Linked DNA regions of Pleomorphomonas sp. T1.2MG-36. The protein of the gene in region 2 interacts with the protein of the main gene of each other region in a pairwise test. Links are inferred from orthologs where the notes say so. Each region holds a gene or a part of one and is shown on either strand. Other genes may lie near its edges. The genes, in order: QQZ18_RS08025 and gltA.

The links.
Region 1: the proteins of gltA (region 2) and QQZ18_RS08025 interact in binary tests that used the Escherichia coli proteins (3 or more experiments, as listed by UniProt). The link is inferred for Pleomorphomonas sp. T1.2MG-36 from one-to-one orthologs.

Annotation. Positions count from the first base shown.
Region 1 is NZ_CATNLY010000012.1:236,013-250,851, forward strand. The notes cover bases 8,129-11,044. They hold QQZ18_RS08025 (lipid kinase), read right to left. Parts: upstream 10,064-11,044; coding sequence 9,194-10,063; downstream 8,129-9,193. Other genes in these bases: QQZ18_RS08020 (tlde1 domain-containing protein), read left to right, coding at 8,129-9,175; QQZ18_RS08030 (exopolysaccharide biosynthesis protein), read right to left, coding at 10,070-10,696. Also shown: QQZ18_RS07980 (vitamin B12-dependent ribonucleotide reductase), read right to left, coding at 1-1,495; QQZ18_RS07985 (response regulator), read left to right, coding at 2,161-2,883; QQZ18_RS07990 (NADH:ubiquinone oxidoreductase subunit NDUFA12), read left to right, coding at 3,003-3,395; QQZ18_RS07995 (nucleoside hydrolase), read left to right, coding at 3,592-4,536; QQZ18_RS08000 (DUF2155 domain-containing protein), read left to right, coding at 4,634-5,242; aat (leucyl/phenylalanyl-tRNA--protein transferase), read right to left, coding at 5,333-6,016; QQZ18_RS08010 (GNAT family N-acetyltransferase), read left to right, coding at 6,163-7,239; hemG (menaquinone-dependent protoporphyrinogen IX dehydrogenase), read left to right, coding at 7,363-7,920; more of QQZ18_RS08020, read left to right, coding at 8,048-8,128; QQZ18_RS08035 (amino acid permease), read left to right, coding at 11,056-12,456; QQZ18_RS08040 (LLM class flavin-dependent oxidoreductase), read left to right, coding at 12,576-13,586; QQZ18_RS08045 (aldo/keto reductase), read right to left, coding at 13,596-14,591; QQZ18_RS08050 (iron-containing alcohol dehydrogenase), read left to right, coding at 14,784-14,839. UniProt on the Escherichia coli protein: In vitro phosphorylates phosphatidylglycerol but not diacylglycerol; the in vivo substrate is unknown.
Region 2 is NZ_CATNLY010000023.1:80,044-94,784, reverse strand. The notes cover bases 8,137-10,954. They hold gltA (citrate synthase), read right to left. Parts: upstream 10,283-10,954; coding sequence 8,990-10,282; downstream 8,137-8,989. Other genes in these bases: gltX (glutamate--tRNA ligase), read right to left, coding at 10,646-10,954; lpxB (lipid-A-disaccharide synthase), read left to right, coding at 8,137-8,911. Outside these bases: dxr (1-deoxy-D-xylulose-5-phosphate reductoisomerase), read left to right, coding at 1-380; RIP metalloprotease RseP, read left to right, coding at 449-1,558; outer membrane protein assembly factor BamA, read left to right, coding at 1,721-4,048; lpxD (UDP-3-O-(3-hydroxymyristoyl)glucosamine N-acyltransferase), read left to right, coding at 4,393-5,442; 3-hydroxyacyl-ACP dehydratase FabZ, read left to right, coding at 5,508-5,936; lpxA (acyl-ACP--UDP-N-acetylglucosamine O-acyltransferase), read left to right, coding at 6,055-6,861; QQZ18_RS11855 (LpxI family protein), read left to right, coding at 6,858-7,730; more of lpxB, read left to right, coding at 7,727-8,136; more of gltX, read right to left, coding at 10,955-12,070; QQZ18_RS11835 (ComEC/Rec2 family competence protein), read left to right, coding at 12,425-14,401; QQZ18_RS11830 (GGDEF domain-containing protein), read right to left, coding at 14,403-14,741.

The DNA.
Region 1 (14,839 bases), on a different replicon or contig from region 2:
TGAGGAAGGGCAACAGGTTGACGGAGGCGAGATTGCACGCCGTGTCGTCGAGGAACATGTACTCCGAGCACGGATTGGACGCGCGGATCTCACCCGACTGCGGCGAGGTGTGCCAGTCGTTGATGGTGGTGTGATACTGGATGCCCGGATCGGCCGACGCCCAGGCGGCGTAGCCGATCTTCTCCCAAAGATCCGCCGCTTCCAGCGTCTTGACGACGCGGCCATCCTTGCGGGCGGTGAGATTCCACTTGCCACCGGTCTCGACGGCACGCAGGAAGGCATCAGTGACGCGGACGGAGTTGTTGGAGTTCTGGCCGGCAACGGTCAGATAAGCCTCGGAATCCCAGTCGGTATCGTAGACCGGGAACTCGATCGAGGTGTAGCCCTGCTTGGCGAACTGGATGACGCGGCGGATGTAGTTCTCCGGCACCAGCGCCTTCTTGGCGGCGCGCAGCTCGCGCTTCAGGGCATGGTTCTTCAGCGGATCGAACCGATCGTCGCCGGCCGTCTCCTCGGCGTTGATCGCCGCCATGATGGCGGTCAGGTGCTTGGAGCAGATCTTGGAGCCGGTGACCAGCGCCGCGACCTTCTGCTCTTCCTTGACCTTCCAGTTGATGTACTGCTCGATATCCGGATGGTCGATGTCGACCACCACCATCTTGGCGGCGCGGCGCGTCGTACCACCCGACTTGATGGCGCCGGCGGCGCGGTCGCCGATCTTCAGGAAGCTCATCAGGCCGGACGACTTGCCGCCGCCGGCCAGCTTCTCGCCCTCGCCGCGCAGCTTGGAGAAGTTGGAGCCGGTGCCGGAGCCGTACTTGAACAGACGCGCCTCACGGACCCAGAGGTCCATGATGCCGCTTTCGTTGACGAGGTCGTCCTCAACCGACTGGATGAAGCAGGCATGCGGCTGCGGATGCTCGTAGGCCGTGGCCGAACGGACGAGCTTGCCGGTCTTGAAGTCGACGTAATAGTGGCCCTGGCTCGGACCATCGATGCCATAGGCCCAGTGAAGGCCGGTGTTGAACCACTGCGGCGAGTTCGGGGCGACGCGCTGGGTGGCGAGCATGTAGCGAAGTTCGTCGTGGAAGGCATGCGCCGCCTCTTCCGACGAGAAGTGTCCGGCCTTCCAGCCCCAATAGGTCCAGGTGCCGGCCAGACGGTCGAACACCTGCCGCGCGTCGGTCTCTCCGATCGTGCGCTCGCCCTCCGGCAGCTTTGCGAGAGCCTCTTCATCGGGCACGGAGCGCCACAGCCAGGACGGGACCGAGTTCTCCTCGACGCGCTTCAGCACCGCCGGCACGCCCGCCTTGCGGAAATACTTCTGCGCGAGGATGTCGCTCGCCACCTGGCTCCAGGCAGAGGGAACGTGGATATCGGCAGCGCGGAAGACGACGGACCCGTCGGGATTGCGGATCTCGCTGACCGCCACGCGGAATTCGATTCCGTCGTATGGCGAGTGCCCTTCCTTGGTAAAGCGCCGCTCGAACAACATTGGTTAGCCCCTTGAAATTTGCCGGAAACACACCTTCGGGGCGCGCTCCGTTGATCTATTCGGTCCATTTTACGTCCGCGGACATCATTTGCCGAATGGCGCGGAATTCCGGCCATTCGCCGGCTCCGCACTTCATCTAGTGTCCACATCGTTCAACTGGCCCCTACATGTAGGGTTCCGCCGATTCCGTAAATTAAGTGTTAACGCGTTTTCCCCAAACTTCGGAAGCTTTCAACAGGCTTCGGCAACCAGTTCGGTTTTCACGCCCCGATGAGTGATTCCGTCTTGACGGAGCTTTGCCGGCAACCGATTCGCCGCGCTACCTGAAGCCGATTCCTCACTGCCCATCGCTCGGCGAGGACCTGCGCTGGCCGCGTTTCCGCCTTCTTGCGAAAGACGAGACGGACTCACCGTGGCCATGAGGAAGATGGTAGGCCAATTGCGCCGCCATGACAACATCATGTAGCGTATAATTGATATAACCATACTACATGTAGGAAATACGGGCTTTTTCCTAGGCTTCGAGAGAAAGGATTCAGACAGCCTAAACCATGTCGATTCAACGGTTCTTGAGGCTTTTATGGTCTGCTCGGCCCATTGCCAATCACGGTGCGCCCAGTCTCAGAACGCGCGCCGACGCAGATGAGTTCCGGAGCCGACCCGACATGCCGCATCACGCCACCTATGCCGTTCCCAACGAGGCGCTGGATGTAGCGGTCATCGACGATTCCAAGACCATGCAGACCATCATCCGCTCCATGCTGAATGCCATGAAGGTGCGGCGCGTCCGGTTGTTCGACAGCACCGAGGCAGCCTTGCATTCCATGCTGCACGAGCCGCCCAATCTCATCATCAGCGATTGGAGAGCCGGCCTTGTCAGCGGGCACCAGTTGCTGCGCATGGTGCGCGCCCGCTTCATGGAGCCGCTCTGCTACGTCCCGGTCATCATCCTCACCGCAACGCCGACTCGCGCCATCATCGACAAGGCGATGGGCGCAGGCGCCAACCTGATCGTGGTCAAGCCCATCTCACCGGCGATCATGCAGGAACGCATCAGTTGGCTGCAGCGCGATCAACGCCAACTGGTTCTCGGCCCGCGCGGCGCCTTCGAGATCGAGGGCGTGCGCGAAACGATGATGGCCCAGAAGGAGCGCGCCGCCGCCGTGCGCAAGGCGGCGACCACCAAGCCCGCCCGCAAGCCGGACAGCGCGCCGGCGCCCATCTCTCCCCAGACGGTGGGCAACGGAAACATGCCCGCCGACCAGTGGCAGGCATTCCTGCGCACCAAGGAGCAGCTCGAACGCAAGGCCGGCCTCAAGCCAGACGATGGCGCCACCGCACCGAAGCCGGCGGTCAAGCCGGCCTGGACGGCACAGCGCCGAGGGTGATCAAAGCCGCCGCAAAAAGCCATGCCGGCTCTGGACAAGACCCCGCCGCCTCGCCATAGTCCGCGCAACTACGTGGGTGGCGGCCCTTCGGCCGCGCCGGTGCGATGGGTTTGAAGATCATGACCTTCAAGGAACTGCTGATCGAAATCTTCACCTGGTGGAACGGGCAGACCCTCGGCACCCGCTTCTATACCTGGCGCAAGGGCCAGCGCGTCGGCGAGGACGAGTTCGGCAACGTCTACTACCAGACGAAAGGTGGCGAGCGCCGCTGGGTGATCTACAAGGGCGAGGCCGATGCCTCGAAGATCACGCCCGATTGGCACGGCTGGATGCATCATCGCGTCAATGTGCCGCCGACCGCCGAGACCTACCGCCGGCGCGATTGGCAGAAGCCGCATAAGCCCAACATGACCGGAACGGCCGCCGCCTATCGCCCCAAGGGATCGCTCGCCTCGGTCGAGGGACGCCCCGTGGTCACCGGCGACTACGACGCCTGGACACCGGGCTCCTGACGCGAGCGCCCGAGGGCAGCACCACTGGACCGACGACGGGACGGATCGCTCCGTCCCGTTTTTTATTGGGCGGCGGAAAAGCCACGCGATGGGACCGACGCCGTTGGACTCCCCAAGTCGATGCGGATAGGGTTGCGATTCAAAGAGGTTAGAACAACCGCCATGTCAGTTGGCGATGAACGGAGGAAATGTTCGGATGTCTCCACGCTCGATCATCATCGACACCGATCCCGGTCAGGACGACGCCGTCGCCTTCATGCTGGCGCTCGCCTTTCCCGAGGCGATCGACGTGCTGGGCATCACTACCGTGGCGGGCAACGTCGGCCTCGCCAAGACGTCGACCAATGCGCTGAAGCTCCTGGAACTCGTCGGCCGCACCGACATTCCGGTATTTGCCGGTGCGTCGGCGCCGTTCGCCGTGAAGCTGGAGACTGCCGAATATGTGCATGGCGAGACCGGCCTCAACGGCTGGACCTTCCCCGATCCGGTGACGCCGCTTCGTCCGGAGTTCGCACCGGACTTCATCGTCGAGGCGGTGATGAGCCGGCCTGAGAAGTCGGTGACGCTGGTGCCGCTCGGCCCGCTCACCAACATCGCCATGGCCATCGCCCGCGAGCCGCGCATCGCCACCCGCCTCGACAAGATCGTTCTGATGGGCGGCGCCAATGTCGAAGGCGGCAACTCGACGCCGGCGGCCGAATTCAACATCTGGGTCGACCCACATGCCGCCCAGAGGGTGTTCCGCTCGGGCGCCGAGATCGTGGTGATGTCGCTCGACGTCACCCATCAGGCGTTGATCCGGAAGTCCTGGCTCGCCGATCTTGCCGCGCTGAAGCGCAAGGCCGCCGAGGCATTCGTCGGGCTCCTCTCGTTCTATGAGCGCTTCGACGAACAGAAGTACGGCTCGGACGGTGGTCCGCTGCATGATCCGACCACCATCGCCTATCTTCTCAAGCCCGAGCTCTTCGAAGGCAAGTTCGTCAACGTCGAGATCGAGACGACGCCCGGCCTGTGCTTCGGCCAGACCGTGGTCGATCGCTGGGCGGTGACTGGGCGCGAGAAGAATGCCACCTGGATCACCAAAATCGACGCCGATGGCTTCTTCGAGCTGATTCTGGAAGCATTCCGGCGTCTGCCCTGATAAGGGATGCCAAGAGCTCGCCGCATTTGGCGTGTTGGGTGCCGCGAGGCCCCGCGCGACCGCGGCGAGCCCCAGCCACGCCAGCAGACACCCATTCATGACGATCAAGTTTCTTCTCCCGCTTGCCGCCCTTGGCCTGACCACCGCCCTCGCCGGCCCGGCCGCAGCCGAGAAGATCGCCAACAAGGTGGCCGTCTTCACCGGGCTCGACAAGATTACCGGCCGGACGATCGATTTCGACGTCTATGTCGACGAGACCGTGCGCTTCGGTACGCTGCGCGTGACGCCGAAGGTCTGCTACAGCCGCCCGGCCACGGAAGCCGCCGAGACCGACGGGTTCGTAGAGGTGGAAGAGATCACCCTCGACAACGAGATCAAGCGCATTTTCTCCGGTTGGATGTTCGCAGCGAGCCCCGGTCTCAACGCCGTCGAGCACCCGGTCTACGATGTCTGGCTGATCGGCTGCCACATGGACAGCGACGTTCCGCCGCCGGTGGCCAATGCTGCGGACGTGCGTGTCGCGGTTTCCAACCAGATCGGGGCCGGCGCCGGAAACGTCGACGATGGAGCGCCGGTGGTGCTGACCTTCGTCGGCGGCATTCCGCTTCCGCCGGACAAGCCCAGCATGCCCAGCATGATGATGGAAGAAGCGCCGCCGCCGGAAACGGCGCCCGCCGAGAGCACGGACGGCCAGATTCTCGACTGATCCAGTTTTTGAGAAGTCGCCTTTCAGCGAGTCAATCCCGCTGGTTGCGCCGTTTTTTGAACGTGAAGGTTGAGGTGGCGGCCAGCGCCATCAGGGGGCGGTCGACTCCGGCGCCGGCATAAAGCGGAGCGCTTCCTCGCCGGAAACCGACGGTCCCAAAGCATGGAAATCGCCATGCGCGGCGAGCGCCGCCTGCAGGCGCTGGGCGTAGATGCGCTTCGGAACTTCGATCGTACCGAAGCGGGCGAGATGTTCGGTGACGAACTGGGTGTCGAGCAGCTTGTAGCCGCCCGCCCGCAGTCGCGCCACCAGGTGCACCAGAGCCACCTTCGAGGCGTCGGTGACCGTCGAGAACATGCTCTCGCCGAAAAAAGCGCCTCCGACGGATACGCCGTAGAGCCCTCCAACCAGCCGCCCGTCCTGCCAGCTCTCGACGGTGTGACAATGTCCGCGCCGGAACAGTTCGCCATAGAGCTTGCGGATGGTGGCGTTGATCCAGGTCTTCTCACGCCCCGGCGCAGGCGCGGCGCAGCCGTCGACCACGCCGGAAAAATCGGTGTCGACCCGCATTTCGAAGCCATCGCGCCTGACCGTGCGGGCAAGGCGGTGGGGAACCCGGAAGCCGTCGAGCGGAATGACGCCGCGCCACTCCGGTTCGATCCAGAACAGGTTGGGATCGTCGGCGCTCTCAGCCATCGGAAACATGCCTACGGCGTAGGCCTTGAGCAAAATATCCGCCGTGAGCGTCGGCACGCTCGATGTCCGATCCGCCATGTCCGCGCTTTCCTCCACCGTCTCAACCAATTGGGACCGTAGCGTTTATAAACCGTTTGGTCAGTTGTATAACTTAGTCTATCGCCTACTGCATCGGACAGCACAGCGGGGACGAGATGGGCGGCTTGTCGGGATACGAGATTGCAGTGCTCTCTGATAAAACTGCCATTGCCCCACTCCTCGCCACTCCCGGCCTCGAGCGAAGCTCATTCCAGTCCCCCGCCTGGTTCGATGCCTGGTTCGCCACGTTCCAGCCGTCGGGCCTCGAATGCTGCGTCGCTGTCATTCGCAAGGCAGAGGGTGGCCAACCGCTGTTCCTGCTGCCGCTCGTCCGGGAGAGGTGCTACGGGCTCACCGTGCTCACCCTGCCCGATCGCGGCGTCAGCGACTATCATTCGGCGCTGGTCAGTCCGGAGTTCACGCCGGACCGTGATACGATGGGCCGCCTATGGGGCGCTCTCGTGGCAATGCTGCCGCCTGCCGACATCCTGTCGATCGAGCGGGTTCTGCCCGAGAACGCGGCGCGCATGGGCACCGCCCACCTCATGCGCCCCTCGCGCCATGCGGCCCATGCGCTGCCGATCGACGCTGATTTCGAGACGATCCGCGAGCGCCGCTTCGATCCGTCTACGAGCCGCCGGCTTGTCAAGAATCGTCGCAAGTTGGAGCACAAGGGGCGGCTGGAGTTCGACTTCGCGACGGGGCCGGACGTCCTTCCCGAGCTCGACCACCTGCTCGAATGGCGCCGCCAGCGCTTTCAGGATGTGAACGACGACAACGAGACGGCCGTCCAACGCACCTTCTATCGACGCCTGATTTCCCAGGGGAAGCTGGCGCATGTCGGCCGCCTGCGTCTCGACGATGAACTGGTGGCCGGCTGCCTCGGGCTGATCGACGGGACCGGCATCCACGTTCTGGTCATCGCCTATAACCCGCAATTCGCCAACTGGGCGCCCGGCCTCCTGATGGTGGAGAGCTGCATAGCCACCGCCGAGAAGATGGGCCTTGCCGTTTTCGACCTGACGATCGGCGACGAGAGCTACAAGCAGTTGTTCGGAGCCGACAGCATCGGCCTGTTCGATCTTCGCCAGCCCCTGTCGCTCCGTGGCCGCGTTGCGCTCGCCCTTGTCGCATTGAAACCGAAGGTCAAGCGCCTGCTTGAGAAGGTTGGTCTGTTCGAACTCGTCCAGCGCCTGCGAGGGAGGGCGTCGGCGAAAAGCTGACAACTCCAGAGAGGTTTCCGCGATTAAACAAGGGCTTGGGTAGAACTGCGGTCCAGCCGTCTGGCATTTTGTTCTAGGCTTGGCTTTGTCGGGCAGCGAGTCGCGCCCATCGGAACGCGAGCCATGATGCCGGAACGGCCCAGAATTGCCCTTTACTATGCGAGCCACGACGGGCAGACGCGCAAGATCGTGGACCGCCTTGCCGGTCACCTCGCCGGGCATGGCGTCGGCGCCTCCGTCGTCGACCTTTCGGCAAGTCCATCTCCGACAATCGATACCAAGGCGGACCTGGTGCTGCTTGCCGCCGCCATTCGCTACGGCTTCCACTTGCGAGATGCGCGACGGTTTCTCGAGCGGCTGCGGGCGGAGGTACCCGACAGCCGAATCGGCGTGGTTTCGGTCAATCTCACGGCCCGCAAGCCCGGACGGCAGACGGCACAAGGCAACGTCTATTTGCGCAACTGGCTGAAGCGGACCGGTCTCAGCCCGGCCTTCGCGGCGGCGGTGGCCGGCAAGCTCGACTATCCAGCCTATCGCTGGTTCGACAGGACGATGATCCGGGCGATCATGACCATTTCCGGCGGCCCCACCGATCCCTCGACCGTCATCGAGTACACCGACTGGGCAGCCGTCGAATCGCTGGCCGTGGAACTGGCCGTGCTCGTCAAGGCCACGTTGTAAAGACTTTCCTTACCATAACTTGCGATCCTGAGCTTGGAACGGAGCTTTTCCGCGCCTTGACGCCCCGTCACGGGGGCGGTCGGCGCGGTGGAATCTCCGTCAAGGTAAGCGTTGAGTGAGTTTTGGCATGGCGACGTTGGCAGCCTATTCAAGCGGTTACGAGCCGATTTCCATCAAACTGCCGTTCCGTATCGCAGGCTTGCCGGTCGTCGCCGCGGTGACCGTCGCCGCGGCCGTCTGGATCGGTCTTAGCCTCACCGCCGTCGGCACCGTCAGCGAGAGCCTTTCGACGGCCCGGCAGTCGATCTACGATTCCGGCCTCTCGGTCCGTCCATTGCCGTCAACGCTGGCGCCAGCAAAGAAGCCCACCAAGTTCGAGAAAATGCCGGCCATCGTCGGGCCTGCCTCCGCCGACCTCTCTGCCGACGCCATCCTGCTGTCCCGGCAGAACAAGGCGACGGCCGCCGTCGCCATGCGCCTTGCCGAAGCGGCAGCCGGACTGCGGCAAAGGCAGTTCGAGGCGCGTTTCCTCTCCAACGCCTCGCTGGCTGCCCGCACCGAACTGGCTGTCCGGCATGACGGCCTGGCGGCACCCGACGCCGGCCCACGCGTGCCGGTGGCCGTTGCCGAAGCGCCCCTGCCCGTGCCGCGCCCAGCCGCTCCGGCCAAGCCGGTTGAGGTTGCCCCGGAAGCGCCGAAGGTCGCCGCCGCCATACCGACGGTTGCCGCCCCTCAGGCCGAGCCGGAGAAGAAGGAGAAGCCGGCCGCCGCCCTCGTCGATCCGAAGCCGAGAGCCGAGGTGGCCATCGCCGCGCCGCCCCTCGGCCGCCCGGGCGTTGCGATCTACGACATCACGGCCGGCATCGTTCACATGCCCAATGGCGAGAAGCTGGAAGCCCACTCCGGCCTGGGCGCCTACATGGATGACGTGCGCTACATTCACGTCAAGATGCGCGGTCCCACGCCACCGGGCACCTACAGGCTCACCATGCGCGAGAGCCTGTTCCACGGCGTCGAGGCGATCCGCCTGACGCCCGTCGACGGAAAGAAGCCGTTCGGCCGCGACGGGCTGCTGGCCCACACCTACATGCTGCGCAAGCCCGGCGAGTCCAACGGCTGCGTGTCGTTCCGCGACTACGCGCGCTTCCTGACCGCCTTCAAGCGGGGTGAAGTCAAGCAGATGGTTGTGGTGCCTCGCCTGGGCAACAAGTCGGAGCCCAAGGTCGCCTCGCTGTTTTCCTGGTTCGGCGGCTGAGCCCCCCCAGCCGAGACGCTAAGGGACGAAGACCCGAATGGCACCCGGCCGCACGCGAAAGACCGCCGGCGTCTGGGTGACGATCTCGCCGTCGGCGTTGACCGGCATCGGCTCGCGGGTACGGATCTCGAAGCCCGGACCGCTCATCGTCCGCACGTCGTCGACAAGCCCATGCCGGCCTTTGCGGAAGGCGAACGCCATGAAGGGCAGCTTCCAGACATCCCGGAACTCGAGGGAGTAAAGGTCGAGACGACCGTCGTCGATCTGAGCCGACTCCTCGACGACCATGCCTCCACCATAGTGTCGGCCATTGCCGACGGCGATCTGAAGCGAGCGAACGGTGACCTCGTCGCCTTCGTCGGGGCGAATGACGGCGCCGAAGCGTCGCGCCTCGATCAGCACTTCCGTCGCCGTCAGCGCGTAGGCGAGCCGCCCCCAGCGACGCTTGGTCTCGCGGGTCAACCGATCGGCGAGGCTGGCGCTCATGCCAAGGCTGGCGACGTTGAAGAAGGGCTTGCCGTTGACCTCGCCGACATCGATCGCGCGGATGCGTCCGGCGGCGATCACCTTCGCCGCGCCGACCATGTCGAGCGGCAGCCCGAGGGTGCGGGCAAGATCGTTGGCGGTCCCTCCGGGCAGGATGCCCAGCGGCAAGCCGGTTTCGATCAGCGCCGGCGCCGCCGCGTTGAGGCTGCCGTCGCCGCCGGCAATCACCACGAAATCGGCCTTGTCGCCGCAGCGCTCGATGGCTGTCGACAGCGACTCGCCCTCGCGCCAAGCCGGTCTCAAAACGTCGATGCCCGCCTTGTGCAGCTCGGCGGCGGCGGCATCGACACCGGCACCGGCCGAGCGACTGTGCGGATTGGCAAGGATAAGGGCGCGTTCCATTTGGTCTCAGGTAAAGAAGCTGCCGAGGTAGGCCAGGATGTGGGCGCCGGCAACGATCAACACGCCCGTCCAGATAAAGGTCGCCAACGTCAGAACAAGGCCGACCATGAGAGCCAAGCCGTCGCGGGACACCAGCGACAGGCCGATCACCAGAAGGCTGACAACCGGGCCGACGTTGCCGAAGGGAATGGGCAACGCCAGAACCACGGCGAGGAGCAACACCGGAATGCCCACCAGCACGTGGCTCGACCGGCCAGTCAGAGAACGCCAGCGTCCCTGCCTCACCATGGCCTCGAACCGCTTCACCCAGGGCAACGCCCGCATGATGACCGCCCTCACGCCATCGGTGGCGAGATGCCGTTCGGCGAGGAAGCGAGGCAGGGCAAGCCGTTGCCAGCCCAGCAGCATCTGAAAGGCGATCAGCACCAGGCAACTGCCGGTCGCCATGCCGAACGGTCCGGGGATGGGGATCATGGCCGGGAGAGCCAGCGCGATCAGAGCGAGGCCGAAGCCGCTTTGCCCCAGATGATGCAACAGCTCGCCGAACGACACCCGGTCGCGGTGGGAGATATCGGCCGCAATGCGATGAAGCACCGACGAGGCATAACCGCGGGCTTCGCTGCCAGCCATCATTGGTCGGATCTCCTTCCCGGGCACTCGGCTCCCAACCCGGAGGGCGCCGCTCATGCCATATTGGGATGCCGATAGGTATATTCAATTACAGCGACGCTGCGACGACGGTTCGCCTCTCAAACCGGGTGAGGCGCGAACGCCCATGTCGAACGTTGGGAAAGCCATCGGGTTCCAAATGAGACTTTCGGAGGGCCTTTCGAGAAATCTTGCGAAATCTGTGGGGCCAAAATGCTTCTAGTTATTTCCCCGATCTTTCTTGACCGTCCGGTAAAGATAATAGCGATGGCTCCTGGGCTCAGACCCACTTTCCGCGGCAGCAGGCCGGCGGACAAGCAAGAACCAAATATCTGGGGGCTGGATTGAACCTCTCTAGAAAGAAAAGCGTCGCCGAACTGATGGCGCAGGTCGGCGGCAAGTCTCTGCCGCGCACGCTCGGCGCCTTCGACCTGTTCCTGATGGGCATCGGCGTCATCATCGGCACCGGCATCTTCGTGATGACCGGCGTCGCCGCCGCGACCTACGCAGGCCCCGGCATCATCCTGTCGTTCGCCTTCTCGGCGGTGGCCTGTGCCTTCATCTGCCTGGCCTACTCGGAACTCGCCGCCGCGCTTCCGGCCGCCGGCAGCTCCTATGCCTACAGCTATGCCGCCGCTGGCGAGTTCGTGGCCTGGCTGGTCGGTTGGAACCTGATCCTGGAATACACCGTGGGCGCGTCGGCGGTGGCCGCCGGCTGGTCGGCCTATTTCGTCGGCATCCTGAAGTCTGGCGGCATCGAACTGCCGCACGCGCTGACCGCCGTGCCGCACGATGGAGGCATCGTCAATCTCCCGGCCGTGCTGATCATCGCCTTCCTGACGTTCCTGCTGGTGCTCGGGGTAAAGGAGAGCATGCGCCTGTCGCGCATTCTGGTGTTCATCAAGCTCGCCGCGATCTTCCTGTTCCTGCTGCTGGCGACGCCGCACGTCACCCCGCAGAACTGGGTGCCGTTCCTGCCCTTCGGCATGCAGGGCATCACCGCTGGCGCGGCGATCATCTTCCTCGCCTACATCGGCTTCGACTCGCTGGCGACGGCGGCCGAGGAAACGAAGAACCCGCAGCGCAACATGCCGATCGGCATCATCGGCTCGCTGGTCGCCTGCACCGTGCTCTACATGGCCGTTTCCGCCGTGCTGACCGGCGTGGTGCCCTATACCGAGCTCAACAATGCCGAGCCGGTGACCTACGCGCTGCGCAAGATCGGCTACAACTTCGGTTCGGCCATTGTCGGCGTCGGCGCCATTGCCGGCCTGACCACGGTCTGCCTGGTTCTGATCTACGCCCAGACTCGCGCCTTCTTCGCCATGGCCCGCGACGGGCTTATTCCCGAGGGCATCTGCAAGGTGCACCCCAGGTTCGGCACGCCGCACATCGCGACGATCTTCGTCGGAACGATGATCGCCCTGATCTCCGGCTTCACGCCGATCGGCATCGTCGCCGAAATGTGCAACATCGGCACGCTGTTCGCCTTCATCGTCACATCGGCCTGCGTGCTGATCCTGCGCAAGACTCATCCCGACCTGAAGCGGCCGTTCCGCTGTCCGGCGGCTTGGGTGATCGCACCGCTGGCCATCATCTGCAGCCTGATCATCATGTCCGGTCTGCCGTTCGATACCTGGGTGCGCTTCGTCGTGTGGAGCGTCATCGGCGGCGTGATCTATCTCCTTTACGGGGCTCGTCACAGCAAGCTGTCGGACAACACGGCCGTCGTCCCGGCCGAGTAAGGGTCGCCGGCATTCTCGCCGATGGCCGCTCTCGCGATTGTCATCGGCGATGATGCCGCTTCCCCTTGATGCGAATGAGAGGCGGCGGCACATAAGAGGATCACCGCACGGAGACCTCCATGCCGCCGCTTTCGATTCTCGAGCTCGCCCGCGTCACCGAAGATACCGATGCCAAGGGCGCACTCGACAACGCCCGCGACCTCGCCCGCCATGCCGAGGGCCTCGGCTACCGGCGCATCTGGGTTGCCGAGCATCACAACATGCGCGGCATCGCCAGCGCCGCCACGTCGATCGTGATCGCCCATATTGCAGCGGGCACGTCGACCATCCGCGTCGGCGCAGGCGGCATCATGCTGCCCAACCACGCCCCCTACATCATCGCCGAGCAGTTCGGCACGCTAGCTCGCCTCTATGGCAACCGCATCGACCTCGGGCTCGGGCGAGCGCCCGGCACCGACCAGATGACGCTTCGCGCCATCCGCCGCCCACACGAGGCGGCGGAGAACTTCCCCGAGGACGTCATCGAACTTCAGGCCTATTTCGAACCGGCCGCCGAGGGACAGCGACTCGAGGCGGTACCCGCCGCCGGAACGCGCATACCGCTCTGGATCCTGGGGTCGAGCCATTTCGGCGCCATGCTGGCGGCCGAACTCGGCCTGCCCTACGCCTTCGCCTCGCATTTCGCACCCGACCTGCTGCTGCCGGCGCTCGACATCTACCGCAGCCGCTTCAAGCCGTCGGCGGCGCTCGAACGCCCCTATGCCATGGTCGGCGTCAACATCATCGCCGCCGACAGCGACGAGGAAGCAAGGCGCCTGTTCACCACGCAGCAAATGTCGTTCGCCGGCATCCGACGCGGCGCACGCACTCTGGCGAAGCCGCCGATCGACGATATCGACAGCTTCTGGACAGCCGAAGAAAAAGCCGTCGTCGACCGCATGCTGGCCCGTTCGATCGTCGGGTCGCCGCAAACGGTGCGACGCGGTCTCGACGATCTCGTCGGCGAGACCGGGGCCGACGAGATCATGCTGGTGTCCGATGTCTACGATCACGCCAAGCGGCTGAAATCCATCGCGCTGATCGCCGAGGCAGCCGGCTTGGCGGTTGGCGCCACGGCAGCGGCTCTCTGACGTTCCGCCTCAGTTGAACCCCGCCACGGCGTGCGGCACGTAAGGACCTTCGAGGGCGGCGATCTCGTCGGCCGTCAGGCGAACGTCGAGCGCTGCCACGGCATCGTCGATCTGCCCAGGCTTCGACGCACCGACGATGGGGGCCGAGACCTCGGCCTTCTGAAGCACCCAGGCGAGCGCCACCTGGGCGCGCGGCAGGCCACGGGCCTTGGCAATGGCCGCCACCGCTTCGACGATCTGGCGGTCGGAGTCTTCGGTGCCGTGGTAGAGCGTCTTGCCGAAGGCATCGAGTTCCTGGCGGCGGGAGACGCTGTCCCAGTCGCGCGTCAGGCGGCCGCGCGCCAGCGGGCTCCAGGGAATGACGCCGATGCCCTCGTCGCGGCAAAGCGGCAGCATCTCGCGCTCTTCTTCGCGATAGAGCAGGTTCAGATGGTCCTGCATGGTGACGAAGCGCGTCCAGCCGTTTCGCTCGGCGACATGCAGTGCCTTGGCGAATTGCCAGGCGAACATGGAGGATGCGCCGATGTAGCGGGCCTTGCCGGCCTTCACCACGTCGTGCAGCGCCTCCATGGTCTCCTCGATCGGCGTGCCGTAGTCCCAGCGATGGATCTGGTACAGGTCGACGTAGTCGGTGCCGAGCCGCTTGAGGCTGGCGTCGATGCCGGCGAAGATCGCCTTGCGTGACAGACCCGAAGCGTTCGGCACCTTGCGCGCCTCGTTGAAGGCCAGCGGGAAGTAGATCTTGGTCGCCAGCACGATCTCGTCGCGGCGGGCGAAATCCTTGAGCGCCCGGCCGACAATCTCCTCCGACGTGCCGTCGGAGTAGCTGTTGGCGGTGTCGAAGAAGTTGATGCCGACCTCTATGGCCTGCTTGATCAGCGGCCGGCTCTGGTCTTCCGGCAAGGTCCAGGGATGGGCGCCACGCTCGGGCACGCCATAGGTCATGCAGCCGAGGCAGATGCGCGAGATATCGAGACCGGTACGGCCGAGCTTGGTGTAGTCCATCGGAATCCCCTCGATCCATGCGATTTTGCGGCAAGCCTAGCAGGTTCGGCCCCGATGGAAAAAGTGCTTGCCGGCAGGCCAGCCGTGCGCCGGAAGCTCATCGGCGGCATAGACCGAAATCATCGGCAATGGCGATTTGTCGGCCGGGTCGCGTCGCGATAAAACCGGCGTCTCAGATCGTTCGAGGACGCCATGCAGAGCTTCACCTACTGGAACACCACCCGCATCCACTTCGGCAAGGGGCAGAT
Region 2 (14,741 bases):
GCGTGCCCGACATGCGCACGCCGATCGGCTATTGCCTCGCCTGGCCGAAGCGTCGCCCGACGACCGTCAAGCCGCTCGACCTTGCCATGGTGGGAACGCTGACCTTTGAAGCGCCCGATCGCGACAGGTTCCCCTGTCTGCCTCTTGCCGAAGCGGCGATGCGGCGGGGTGAGGGCGCTCCATGCGTTCTCAATGCGGCGAACGAGGTCGCAGTCGAAGCCTTTCTTGCCGATCGAATCGGCTTTCTGGATGTCGCCCGCGTCGTTGAGGCGACCCTTGACAGAATTGACGGCGAGGGCGGTCTTTCGGAACCGGCGTCGTTGCCCGGCGCGATCGAACTCGACGGTTGGGCTCGCAAGATCGCCTCGGCCTGCCTATAGTGAGGCGGATGAGACGCCCTTGATGCCATCGGCGATCGAGGCAGGCAGGATCTCAAGAGGGTGAAGCATTGGATTTTCTCACGGCAACCGGCGGCACGCTGATCGGGACGGTGATTCCCTTCCTGGTCGTGCTGACGGTGGTGGTCTTCGTTCACGAGCTCGGGCACTTCTGGGTCGCGCGCCGAGCCGGCGTCGCCGTCAGCGTTTTTTCGATCGGCTTTGGCCCGGAGCTCCTGGGGCTGACCGATCGCAAAGGTACGCGCTGGAAGCTCTCGGCCATCCCGCTTGGTGGCTACGTACGCTTCATCGACGACGCCAATGCGGCTAGCCAACCGGGCGAGAAGTCGTCCGATCCCGGCGCTTTCCAGTCGAAAGGCCTTGTCGCCCGCGCAGCCGTGGTTGCGGCCGGGCCGGCCGCCAATTTCCTGTTCGCCATCGCCGTGCTAGCCGCCCTCTTCTATGCCTTCGGCAAGCCGATGATCGCGCCGATGGCTGGGGCCGTTGAACCGGACAGCCCGGCTGCGGAAGCTGGGTTTCTGCCGGGGGACCGCATCTTGGCCATCGACGGCAGTCCGGTTGAAAGCTTCGCCGACATCCAGCGCGTCGTCATGTTGCAGAACGGAGTCGAGCTGGCCATCGACGTCGATCGTTCCGGCAGCCGGATGACACTGCATGCGACGCCGCGTTCGCGAGAGATCGTCGACGGTTTCGGCGAGAAGCAGATCGTGCCGGTTCTCGGCTTGAGGCAGACCAATCCGACCGTCGAACTGCGCAGCTTCGGGCCGTTTGGCGCTGTTCGCGAGGCGGCGCGTGAAACGTGGTCGATCGTCGACAGCACGCTGTCTTCGGTCGCCGGAATGTTCTCCGGACGTACCTCCACGGCCCAGATCAGTGGTCCGATCGGCATCGCTCGCGTCAGCGGGCAGGTGGCAGCGCTGGGTCTGATACCGCTTATTAACCTTGCTGCCATTCTGTCGATTTCGATCGGTCTCATTAACCTCTTCCCAATCCCCATGCTGGACGGTGGACATCTGGCATTTTATGCGATCGAAGCGTTGCGCGGACGTCCGCTGCCGGAACGGGCCCAGGAGATAGGCTTCGGCATCGGATTCGCTATCGTCTTGGGGCTGATGGCCTTTGGCGTGCTGAATGATATCGCCAAGATCGCATCGGGTTAGGCCCCGCTCGTGACCTTAGGGTCACGCATGACAGGGAAAACGGCACCACTCATGGCAAGGTCGCTTGCGCATCGTGGCAAAGACTGTAAAAACCTTTTGATCGGAATCTGTAACAAGGGTTCCCAATCGGCTTTGGCCGCAGAAATTCGGGTACGTGATTAAATGCGCTCATTCAAGGAATGGACGAAAGTCGTCGCCGCCTCCGCTGCCTTGCTCGTCGCGGCACCTTTGTGGGGCGGATCTGTCCCGGAGTTGGGTGCAATCTCGGCCGAGGCGGCAACTGCCAGTCGGGTAACTGTGGTCGGCAACACTCGCGTTGAGCCGGAAACGGTCGCTGCCTACATCAAAGGCACTCCAGGTCGTCCGCTGAGCGCCGCTGAAGTCGACGAGTCGATCAAGGCCCTGTTCGCGACCGGCATGTTCTCGGACGTGCAGATCAGCCAGTCCGGCGGTCGCGTGACTGTCAAGGTGGTCGAGAACCCGGTGATCGCGCGTGTCGCCTTCGAGGGTAACGACGCCCAGTCCGACGAGATGCTGAAAGGCGCCATTGAGCTGCAGCCGCGCTCTGTGCTGACGCAAGGCAAGGTCGAGTCGGACACGCAGCGCATTCTTGAGCTCTACCGCCGGAGCGGTCGTTACGACGCAACGGTCGAGCCCAAGCAGGTCGACCTTGGCAAGGGGCGTGTGGATCTCATTTTCCAGATCAACGAGGGGCCGCGCACCGAGGTCAGCCAGATCACATTCGTCGGCAACAAGGCCTACTCCAACTATCGGCTGTCGAACGTCATCTCCACCAAGGAGTCCGGCCTGTTCGGCTGGATCAAGACCTCGGATAACTACAGCCCGGAGAAGCTGAGCGCCGACCAGGAAGCGCTGCGCCGCTTCTACTACAATCATGGTTACGCTGACTTCCGTGTTGTTTCCGCCACCGCCGATTTCGATCGCCAGCAGAACTCGTTCTTTCTGACGTTTACGGTGGATGAGGGCGAGCGTTACAAGTACGGCGACATCAAGGTCGAGACGACGCTGCCCGACCTCAACGCCGACGACCTCAAGGCCTTGGCGCTGACTCGTACGGGCAGCACCTACTCGGCTGCCGAAGTGGACAAGTCGCTTGAGGCGATCACCACTGCAGTGGCGGCCAAGGGCTATGCCTTCGTGCAGGTTCGGCCGCGCGGTGATCGTGACTACGCCAACCGCACCATTGCGGTGACCTATTTCGTCGACGAAGGCGCCCGCGCCTATATCGAACGTATCAATATCATCGGAAACGACCGCACCCGCGATTACGTGATCCGGCGCGAGTTCGATATCGGCGAAGGCGACGCTTACAATCAGGTACTGATCGAGAAGGCCGAGCGTCGGCTGAAGAACCTTGGCTACTTCCGGAATGTTCGCATCTGGTCGGAGCAGGGGTCGTCCGTCGACAAGGTGATCGTCAACGTCCAGGTCGACGACAAGCCTACGGGTGAGGTGAGCATCGGTGCCGGTTACTCCACGTCGAACGGTATCCTCGCCGAGCTGTCGCTGACCGAGAAGAACTTCCTCGGCCGCGGCCAGTATGTGCGCGCTTCGGTGTCGAAGGGCATCACCACCGACGGCAAGAGTGGCGACTCGTCCTACGAATTGTCGTTCACGGAGCCTTACCTGTTCGATCGCCGTCTCGAAGGTGGTTTCGATGTCTATCGGCGCAATTACAGCGACGGTGACAACGGCGTGCACCCCTATGACGAGGCGAACACGGGCGGCAAGATTCGCTTCGGTGTGCCGATCAACGACGACACGACCCTGGGCCTCTTCTATGAAGGCTATCAGCAGGAGATCAGCAACGTTCAGTCGGCCTACAACACGTTCGTCACGCCTGGGGATCGCTTCATCTCGATCGTCGGCGCGAGCCTGACCTACAACACGGTCGACGACTATGCCTTCCCGCGTAACGGCGTTTATGCGCAGATCAAGCAGGAGTTCGCCGGTGTTGGTGGCGATGCCACGTTCCTGAGGACCACTGGTCGCGTCGAGTACTATAAGGAACTGGTGGAAGATTGGGACCTCATCGGCCATCTCGGCGCCAAGGGTGGTGCCATGTTCGGCCTGGACGGTGATCTTGCGACCATCGACCAGTTCCAGGTCGGCGGGTCCGTCATCCGCGGCTTCGAGACCAACGGTATTGGGCCGCGCGACGCCACCGGTTATGCGCTCGGCGGACGTTACTTCATGGCGGCGAGTGCCGAGACCATCTTCCCGGTTCCGTTCGTCCCGCAGGAATACGGCTTCTGGGGCTCCCTGTTCGCCGATGCCGGTACTCTTTGGTCGTCCGACAAGACGACCGCTACCAGCGACAACGGCCTAGCCCTGCGTGCTTCGGTTGGCGCCGGTCTGGTTTGGCAGTCGCCGTTCGGCCTGCTGCGTGCCGACTTCGCCTACCCGGTCATGAAGGAAGACACCGACAGGACCCAGGTGTTCCGCTTCTCCGGTGGCACCAAGTTCTGAGGCCAGTCCTTCCAAGCTATCGACCGCCGCGCCAAAAGCGCGGCGGTTTTGTATTGTCCGGGGACCGGACAGAGGTCTCACGGTGTTTGGCTCGGGCTGAAGTGGCTAACAGGCTTCGGCTAGGCCGTGATTGCTCCACAACTCGCTTTCTCCGCGTCATTCGCGCCATGCCATCGGTTGACACCGGCCCGAAGCAGTGGCTAATGCCTTCCATTCCGGTGACATCGCGGCCGGTCGAACGGCGAGCCGAACGGCCTCAGAGCCAGTGATGCTTGAGCCGAAACGAAGAAGGAAGGCGCGCGTCCGGTGCGGTTCGTGACCGGTAAGGACGAGCGGGTGTGGTCATGACCGATCCAGTATTCTTCGCGCCTTCCGGGCCGATCAAGCTTGCAGAGGTGGCGCGCATAGCCGGCGGCGAAGTTGCGCGGGGCGATGGCGAGATCGCCATCGGGTGCGTGGCCGCCCTCGATCAGGCCGGGCCGGGCGATCTGTCCTTCCTCGACAATCCCCACTACATCGCCGCGTTTCGCGAGACGCGCGCGTCGGTCGTCATCTGTTCGGCCGCCCATGTCGCCGATGCCCCCGAGAACGCGGCTGTCGTGGTGGCTCAGCAGCCCTACCGGGCCATGGCGATGATCATGCAGGCGCTGTTCCCGGATGCCTTCCGCCTGAAAGGGGCGTTCGGCGAAGCGGGAATCTCGCCACAGGCGACCGTGCATCCCACGGCACGTCTGGAAGAGGGAGTAACGGTCGAGCCGGGTGCCGTCATCGGCGCTGGCGCCGAGATTGGTGCCGGCAGTGTCGTGTCGGCCAATGCCGTCGTCGGGCGCGGCGTGCGCTTCGGGCGCGACGGCTATATCGGCGCTGGCGTGACGCTGCAATATGCGCTCGTCGGCAACCGCGTCATCATTCATCCTGGCACCCGTATCGGTCAGGACGGCTTCGGCTTCGCGATGGGGCCGCGTGGCCATCTCAAGGTGCCGCAGATCGGTCGGGTGGTCATCCAGGACGACGTAGAGATCGGTGCCAATGTGACCATCGATCGCGGCTCCAACCGAGACACGGTGATCGGCGAGGGTACAAAGATCGATAACGGCGTGCAGATCGGCCATAACGTCGAGGTTGGCCGGCATTGCGTGCTGGTAGCCCAGGTCGGCATCTCCGGTTCGACGCAACTTGAGGATTTCGTGGCGATCGGCGGTCATACGGGACTTGCCGGGCACATTCGCATTGGTATGGGCGCCCAGATTTCGGGGGGCGCCATGGTGAAGGACAGCATTCCCGCGGGGACGCGCTACGTTGGTAATCCGGCGAAGCCGATCCGGGAGTGGACCAAGGAGCAGATGGCCTTGAAGAGGGCCGTGAAGCAGGCGACGGGAAGGGACGAAACGTGAGCGAAACCGACACCGCAACGGCACCGGCCGAAGCCGGAACGCAAGCCAAGGGCACCTTGGGGGCCATGGATATCCATGCGCTTCTGAAGGCCTTGCCGCACCGCTTCCCGTTCATGATGATCGACCGGATCATCGAGATCGACGGCGATAATTCGGCCATCGGCATCAAGAACGTCACCATCAACGAGCCGCAGTTCCAGGGCCACTTCCCCAACGCGCCGGTCATGCCGGGCGTGCTGATGATCGAGGGCATGGCTCAGACGGCTGGGGCCATCTGCGTCAGAGCGACGGACGGGATGGCGCCGAAGCTGGTCTACTTCATGACCATCGACAAGGTGAAGTTCCGCAAGCCAGTCGAGCCGGGCGATGTGGTCGAGTATCATGTGCGCAAGACCAAGAAGCGCGCCAACATGTGGTGGTTCGAGGCGACGGCAATCGTTGCCGGCACCAAGGTTGCCGAGGCTGAGCTCAGCGCCATGCTGGTGAACGCCTGACGGCTGATGCCGCGATGTGCCGTAATACGCTGAAACATAAATTGCGGCCCTTCGCCGGCAACCGAGGCTATAGGGAAACGGGTGGCTAACGCCGCGTCGCCGTCGAGGAATCATCTGCATGCGTACCATTCACCCCACAGCTGTTGTCGACCCGGCCGCAGAGATTGGCGAAGGCGTCAGCATTGGCCCCTTTGCCGTTGTCGGCCCCAATGTTCGGCTTGGCGATGGCGTGGTGCTGCATGCGCACACGGTGGTGGACGGACGGACGACGCTAGGCGCCGGCGTCACTGTGTTCCCCCATGCCACCGTCGGCATGGTCCCCCAGGACCTCAAATACCACGGCGAGCCGAGTCGGCTGGAAGTCGGCGAGAAGACGGTGATCCGCGAATGCGTGACGCTGCATCTCGGTACCGAAGGTGGCGGCATGCTGACGCGCGTCGGCTCGAACTGTCTTCTGATGGCCAACGCCCACGTCGCCCATGACTGCGTGGTCGGCAACAACGTGATCCTGGTCAATTGCGCCACGCTTGGCGGCCACGTCCATATTGGTGACAACGCCATTCTGGGTGGGCTGAGCGCCGTGCACCAGTGGGTTCGCATCGGCGAGGGCGTGATGGTCGGGGGCATGACCGGCGTCGAGAACGACGTCATTCCCTTCGGCATGGTCACCGGCAATCGGGCCCGTCTCGGCGGCCTGAATCTCGTCGGCCTCAGGCGCGCCAACTACCCGCGCGACGATATCCACGCGTTGCGTAATGCCTACAAGCTGCTGTTCGAAGGTGACGATCCCCTCTCCGCGCGCCTCGAACGCGTCGTCGATATCTACGGCGGCAGTCGGTTGGTCGATCGTATGGTCGAGTTCATCCGGGCGGGCGGCGACCGGGCCATCTGTACGCCGCGCAGCCGCGACGGCGAGGCCGAATGAGCCGGGCGGCCACCGCTTCCGACCGCCCGGCCCTGGGCATCATCGCCGGCGGCGGTAGCGTCCCGGTCGTCGTGGCGCGGGCGGCCGAAGCGGCGGGGCGACCCGTCGCGGTGTTCGGCATCGTCGGCGAGGCCGATCTGGACATCGAGGCCTTTCACCACCATTGGCTGCGCTGGGGCGAGATCGGCAGGCTGTTCGACCTCCTGGCGCGCGAACGCGTCGGCGAAGTGGTGATCTGCGGCGCCGTCAATCGGCCGGACTTTTCGGCGATCCGCGTCGATCTTGGCGCCGTGCTGAGCTTGCCGAAAATCCTGTCTCTCATGGTCGGCGGCGACGACACCGTACTGAAGAACGTCGTCCGCTTCCTTGAGGATCGCGGCTATCGCGTCGTCGGCGCGCATGAAGTGGCGCCCGAACTCGTCGGCGGAAGCGGCAACCTCGGCCGTTTCAAGCCCAGCGACGATGCCGAGGCGGATATTGCCAAAGGTGTCGAGGCGTCGTTGTCGCTCGGTCGACTCGATATCGGGCAAGCCGTGGTGGCGATATCGGGCCGGGTCGTCGCCGTCGAAGGCATCGAGGGAACCGACGAACTCCTGCAACGCGTGGCCGACCTCAGAAAGCGCGGCAGGCTCAAGGCGGCCCACCGCTCCGGCGTGCTGGTGAAAGCGGCCAAGCCTCAGCAGGACCTTCGCGTCGATCTGCCGACCATCGGGCCTCGGACGGTCGAGATGGCGGTGGCCGCGGGGCTTGCCGGCATTGTCGTGGAATCCGGGCGGGTCATGATCGTCGACCGGCCTGCCACGGTCGCGGCGGCGGATGCGGCCCGACTGTTCCTGCAGGTTCGATCGTTCTCGGGCGGCACGTCATGAGCGAGAGTTCGCCGCTCCGCGTCGCCATCGTCGTCGGCGAGGAATCCGGCGACCAACTCGGCGCCCGGTTGATGGCGGCGATGAAGCGGCTGTCGCCGCGTCGGGTCGAGTTCTTCGGCGTTGGCGGCGACCGTATGGCCGCCGAGGGGATGCCGAGCCTCTTCTCCTTACATGACATTGCCGTCATGGGCTTCGGGCCGGTCGTGAAGCGGCTGCCGCTCATCCAGCTTCGTACCGCCGAGACTGCCGGTGCGGTCATAGCCGGGCGGCCGGATGTGCTTGTCATCATCGACAGTCCCGACTTCACGCATCGTGTGGCGCGTGACGTCCGGGCTGCGCTGCCGAAGTTGCCCATCATCGACTACGTCTGCCCATCCGTTTGGGCCTGGCGGCCCAACAGAGCGCGCAGGATGGCCGCCTACGTCGATCATGTGCTGACGCTGCTGCCATTCGAGCCGGCTGTCCTGGCCTGTCTGAAGGGCCCAGAGGCGACATACGTCGGTCACCCGCTGATCGACCGGCCCGAACAGCTGACGGCGGTGCCCGGCGAGCGGCTTCCCTTAGGGGAAACTGAGCATCCGACGCTGCTGGTGCTGCCCGGCAGCCGGTCGGGCGAGGTCGACCGCATGCTGGCGCTCTACGGCAGCGTTCTCGATGTCCTGTCGGCGCGCGGGTTGGCTTTCCGCGCCGTTCTGCCTGCCGTCGACCGGCTGCGAGGTCGCATAGAACGGGAGACGGCGAACTGGGCGGTTCGCCCGACCGTCATCACCGGCGAGGCCGAGAAGTGGGCAGCCTTCCGTTCGGGGCATGCGGCGCTTGCCACGTCCGGGACGGTAACGCTGGAACTGGCACTCGCCGGCGTGCCCTCCGTGATCGCCTATGCACGCGATCCGCTGTTCCGGGTCATTTCCGACATCGCGCGCCGCATCCCGGGGCTGGTGAACATCACCATGTTCGGTCTTGCCAACATCATACTGGGCGAGAAGGCGAGCCCGGAGTTCCTCGATCCGGACCTGGCGCCGGAACGGCTTGCCGACGAACTCGCTTCGCTCCTTGCCGACACGCCCGCGCGCGCCGCCCAGCTTGCCGCCTTCGCGCGGCTGCGCGAGGTGATGGCGCTGCCGGACGGCCGCCCTGCCGCCGACACGGCCGCCTCGGTGGTCCTGCGCCTCGCTGGCTGACTATCGCCTTCAGCATGGACATGAAAAAACCTCCGGCGTCGCCGCCGGAGGTCTCTTTGTCGGACTTCAGCCCGAAGCTCAGTCGCGCTTGTCGAACGGGACGTAGTCGCGCTGCGGCGCGCCGATGTAGAGCTGGCGCGGACGACCGATCTTCTGACTCGGATCCTCGACCATTTCCTTCCACTGGGCGATCCAGCCGACGGTGCGGGCGACGGCGAACAGCACGGTGAACATCGAGGTGGGGAAGCCCATCGCCTTCAGCGTGATGCCCGAATAGAAGTCGATGTTCGGATAGAGCTTCTTCTCGACGAAATACTCGTCGCTAAGCGCGATGCGCTCCAGCTCGACGGCCACGTCCAGCAGCGGATCGTCCTTGATGCCGAGCGTCTCGAGCACCTCATGGCAGGTCTGCTGCATGATCTTGGCGCGCGGGTCGTAGTTCTTGTAGACGCGATGACCGAAGCCCATCAGGCGGAACGGGTCATTCTTGTCCTTGGCGCGGGCGATATACTCGGGGATGCGATCCACCGTGCCGATCTCGGCCAGCATGTTGAGCGCAGCCTCGTTGGCGCCACCGTGGGCCGGTCCCCACAGACAGGCGATGCCGGCGGCGATGCAGGCGAACGGATTGGCGCCGGATGAACCGGCAAGACGCACCGTCGAGGTCGAGGCATTCTGCTCGTGGTCGGCATGCAGGGTGAAAATACGGTCCATCGCCCGAGCGAGAACCGGGTTCACCTTGTACTCTTCGGCCGGCACGGCGAAGCACATGTGCAGGAAGTTCGCTGCGTAATCGAGGTCGTTCTTCGGGTGGATGAAGGGCTGACCGATCGAATACTTGTAGGTCATCGCCGCGATCGTCGGCATCTTGGCGATCATCCGGTGCGAGGCGATCATCCGCTGGTGCGGGTCGGAGATGTCGATCGAGTCGTGATAGAAGGCCGACAGCGCGCCGACCGTGCCGACCATCACCGCCATCGGGTGGGCGTCACGACGATAACCCTGGAAGAAGCGGGTCATCTGCTCGTGGATCATGGTGTGGCGGGTGATGTGGCGGTCGAACTGCTCCTTCTGCGCATGAGTCGGCAGTTCGCCGTAGAGCAGGAGATAACAGGTCTCGAGATAGTCGCCTTCAAGCGTCAACTGTTCGATCGGGTAGCCGCGATAGAGCAGCACGCCCTTGTCGCCGTCGATATAGGTGATCTTGGATTCGCACGCTCCGGTCGACGTGAAGCCCGGATCGTATGTGAAGTGGCCGGTCTTGCCATAGAAGGTGGAGATGTCCATCACGCTCGGGCCGATGCTCGCGTCCTTGAGCGGGAACTCATAGGTCTTGTCATCGATGGTGACGGTCGCGTTCTTCGTGGTCATTCGGTCGGATCTCCAAGAGGTGATCAGGTGGACCAGGCCAATGAGGGGTGGGACAAAGCGATTACGTTTACGTAAACTGCCATCCAACCTCCCAGTCGCATGTCGATCTTCACGTAGCGGAAAATCCCTACTCCGGCAAGCCGTCGAATTGTTGGTCAGCCCTGCCATTTCGGCGGAGGCACGGAACCGCACCCGGAAGGGTGAGTTGTTGTTCCGGTAAGCTTTTCCCCGTCTGAGGCTTGGGTCTCGGTTGCCTAGGACGAGGAGGCTTTCTCGCTTCCGCGCTGCTCCTCGCAAGGAAGTGAAAAACCCCGCCGCGGTCAGACCGGGGCGGGGTTTGTCATCTTGAACCTTCCGTGTCGTTCAGCCGGCCAGGGCGTCGCCGATGCGGCCGAGTGCCTCGTCGCGGCCGAGCACTGCCAGCACGTCGAAAATCGGCGGCGACGTGGTCCGGCCGGTGGCTGCGGCCCGGAGCGGCTGCGCCACCTTGCCGAGCTTGAGGCCGGTCTCGGCGGCATAGGCGCGCACCACGTCTTCGGTAGCCGCTGCGGTCCAGTCGGGCAGGGCCGTAAGCCGGGGCAGCAGGTCGGCGAGCGCCGTCTTGCCGGCGGCGTCGAGCAGCGCAGCTGCCTTTTCGTCCGGAACCAGCGGGCGGCTGGCAAACAGGAAGCCGGCGTTGTCGATCAGTTCGAGAAGCGTCTTGGCGCGCTCCTTGAGGCCGGGCATGGCGGCGGCAAGCTGTGCCTTCTTGTCCTCGTCGAGTTTCGCCTTCAGCTCCGCACCGCCGGGAATATGGTCGAGCAGGGCGACCACGTGGGTCACCAGTTCGGCGTCCGGCGTCTGGCGGATGTAGTGGCCGTTCAGATTCTCGAGCTTGCCGAAGTCGAAGCGCGACGGCGAGCGGCCGATGCCCTCGAGATCGAACAGCGCGATCATCTCGTCGGTGGAGAGGATCTCGGCATCGCCATGCGCCCAGCCCAAACGGACCAGATAATTGCGCAGCGCTACCGGCAGGTAGCCCATGGCGCGATAGGCCTCCACGCCCAACGCACCGTGGCGCTTGGAAAGCTTGGCGCCATCCGGTCCGTGGATCAGCGGGATATGCGCCACCTTCGGCATGTCCCAGCCGAGGGCGTCATAAATAATCTTCTGGCGAGCCGTGTTGGTCAGATGGTCGTCGCCACGGATAATCTGGGTAACGCCCATGTCGTGGTCGTCAACGACGACGGCGTGCATGTAGGTCGGCGTTCCGTCCGAACGCAGGATGATGAAGTCGTCGAGATCCTTGTTGGGGAAGGTGACGGTGCCCTGAACCGCATCCTCGATCACCGTCTCGCCATCGAGGGGCGCCTTGATGCGGACCGACGGCTTGACGCCGGCCGGCGCCTCCGACGGATTGCGATCGCGCCAGCGGCCGTCGTAGCGCGGCGGCAGGCCGTTGGCCTTGGCGCTCTCGCGCATCTCGTTGAGCTCCTCGGGCGTGCAATAGCAGTAATAGGCCTTGCCCGCCTCGACCAGCTCGCGCGCCACGTCGGCGTGGCGGTCGGCCCGCTGGAACTGGGAGATCGGCTCGCCCTCCCAGGTGAGGCCTAGCCAGGTCAGCCCGTCGATGATGGCGTCAACCGCCGCTTGCGTCGAGCGCTCGCGGTCGGTGTCCTCGATGCGAAGCAGCATCTTGCCGCCGTGTCGCTTGGAATAAAGCCAATTGAACAGCGCCGTCCGCGCGCCTCCAATGTGCAGAAAACCGGTGGGGGACGGCGCAAAACGCGTGACGACAGGCGTGGACATCGACAATAGTTCCGAAAATACCAGGGTTGGCCCGGAAGGGACGGCGGATCGTCGTCGGCCGGACATGGCGTGGACGGCGTCTTACAGGAAAGCCGCGCGTTTCGCAAAATAAGATCGCGGCAATGGCCGCGTAAGCAACCGAATTAGGCGGCGACTGTGACGGTCCGGACGGAGACGAGTAGCAAGCGCATCGCGCACGGGCGGTCGACCGTCCGCGTGGAGTGGCGGCGCAGGCTGTCCGCGCTTCGAGAATCCTTCGCGCCCGACCTCGACGATGGTCGCGGTTTTCTTTGGTGGCCCGTGGCTGTCGCCGTCGGTGCGGCGTTCTATTTTGCGCCTGTAAGCGAGCCCTCGGTGGTCGAACTTGCCCTGGTCGGTCTCGGCATGGTGGCAACGCTCGTGGTGATCGTTCGCCGGTCGCCGTTCGTGTCGTTGCCGTCTATCCTCGCGTGCCTCGCCTGCATCGGATTTCTGCACGCCGCCGCGATGACCCGCTTCGCCGCCCACCCGGTTTTCCCCTTCGAGCGGACCGTGACGGTACGCGGATATGTTGTGGCGGTCGAGGATCGGGGCAAGGGAGCGGCGAGGCTGCTTATTCAACCGGTGGAGATAGATCCGCCTCCAAGGGGCGGCCTGCCGCCTCTCGTCCGCGTGACGACGCGCGGTGCGCCGCCTGCGCCGGGCGAGGCGGTGGTCGCACTTGCACGCTTGGCGCCTCCCATGCCTCCCCCTTTGCCGGGCGGTTACGATTTCGCCCGCGTCGCTTGGTTTACGGGGATTGGCGCCAGCGGTTTCACCTATGGCGCGGTCAAGCCTTGGCCGGAGGCGCCTCCGGCCAGTACGAAGCTGGTTCTCCTGAGTGGCATCGAAACCCTGCGCGTGGCGGCGGCGGGCCGCATCCGCGCCGCCCTTCCCGGCGACACCGGCGCCATAGCGGCGGCGCTGATCGTCGGCGACCGCGCCGGCATATCCGACGCCACCAACGAGGCTATGCGCATCGCCGGCGTTTCGCATGTGCTGTCGATCTCCGGCATGCACATGAGCTTGGTCGCCGCCTTCCTGTTCGGCGGAATCCGCCTCTTTCTGGCGTTCATTCCGGCCATCGCCCTCACTCTGCCGATCAAGAAGATCGCCGCCGCCCTGTCGATGCTGGGGACCGGCGCCTATTTCGTCGTCTCCGGCATGGACGTGCCGGCGGCACGCTCGATGATCATGGTTGCGGTCTCGCTGTTCGCCGTTTTGATCGACCGCCGCGCCCTGTCCCTCAGGGTGATCGCCGTAGCTGCCCTCATCGTTTTGGCGCTCTCGCCGCAAGCGGTGATGGAGCCCGGTGCGCAGATGTCCTTTGCCGCCGTCGTCGCGCTGATGGCCGGGCTGGAGGCTTGGCGTGCCGGGCGGGATGAGGCGGGGGATGGCGGGGATGTCAGTCTGCTGGCGCGGCTGGTCCGGCGGTTCGCTTTCTGGCTGATGGCCGCGCTGACCGCCACGGTGGTTGCCGGTCTCGCCACCTTGCCAATGGCGCTCTATCACTTCGGCCGTCTCGCCCCACTCAGCATGATCGCCAACCTCGTCACCGAACCGTTGGTGTCGTTCCTGATCATGCCCATGGGGCTCCTTGCGGCGTTGATGATGCCGATGGGCTTGGAAGACTGGCCGCTCGCCGCGATGGGCTCGGGCATCGACGCGATGATTGTCGTTGCCGGCATCGTTGCCGACTGGACGCCGGGCGGCGGGCTCTATGGCCGGCCCATGGGTTGGACGATGCTGGCCGTCACCGGCGGCGGCTTGTGGATCTGCCTCTGGCGTGGTCGCAAACGGTGGCTGGGACTCGCGCCTGTGCTCCTTGGATTCCTCTTCGCCGCTGTTGGCCCGTCGCCGGGACTGATCGTCGCCGGTGACGGATCGCTGGTTCTCATCCGCGAGGAGGGTGGAGCCTGGCACAAGGTCGGACAAAAGGGTGGCTTCATGCTGGATGTCTGGATGGCGGCCCTGGGAATAGAGCCGGCTCGGCTGTCCCCGCTCGGTCGCGATGCCCCCTGCGATGCCGAGGCCTGCCTTTTGCCGGCGGCCACGGGCCGTGCGTCGGTGTCGGTCGTCACACGGCCGTTCGCTTTCGGCGACGATTGCGCTGTTGCCGCCATCGTGGTGTCCGGCCTGGAGGCGCCACGGTGGTGCCGTCCGTCCGGCGCGCTGATCGACGGGCGCCAGCTCGCCTTGACCGGCACGCTGACCTACGACATTCGGACGAACGACGATGGCGGGCTAGTTCTCAAGGAAACCGGCCGCGTGCTCGGCAATCCCCGCCGACCCTGGTTTGCCGCGACGCGCTGACCTACGCTTCCTCGTCCGCCGAGGTGGAAAGCATCGCCTCGGTACAGACCCGGTTGCGCCCCGTCCTTTTGGCGAGGTAGAGCGCCGTGTCGGCCCGCTCGATCAGCGAAATGGCCGTGTCACCACGGTGATAGGTCGCCACCCCCACGGAAATGGTGACGAAACCCAGCGTTTCGCCGGTGGACCGCTTCTTCAGTTCCTTTTCCTTGACACTCTCGCGGATGCGCTCGGCCAACGCTTCGGCTCGGGCAAGGCTGGCCTTCGGCATGATGATGGCGAACTCTTCGCCGCCGTACCGGCAGGCGAGATGATGCCCCTTGATCGCCTGCTTGACCGAGAG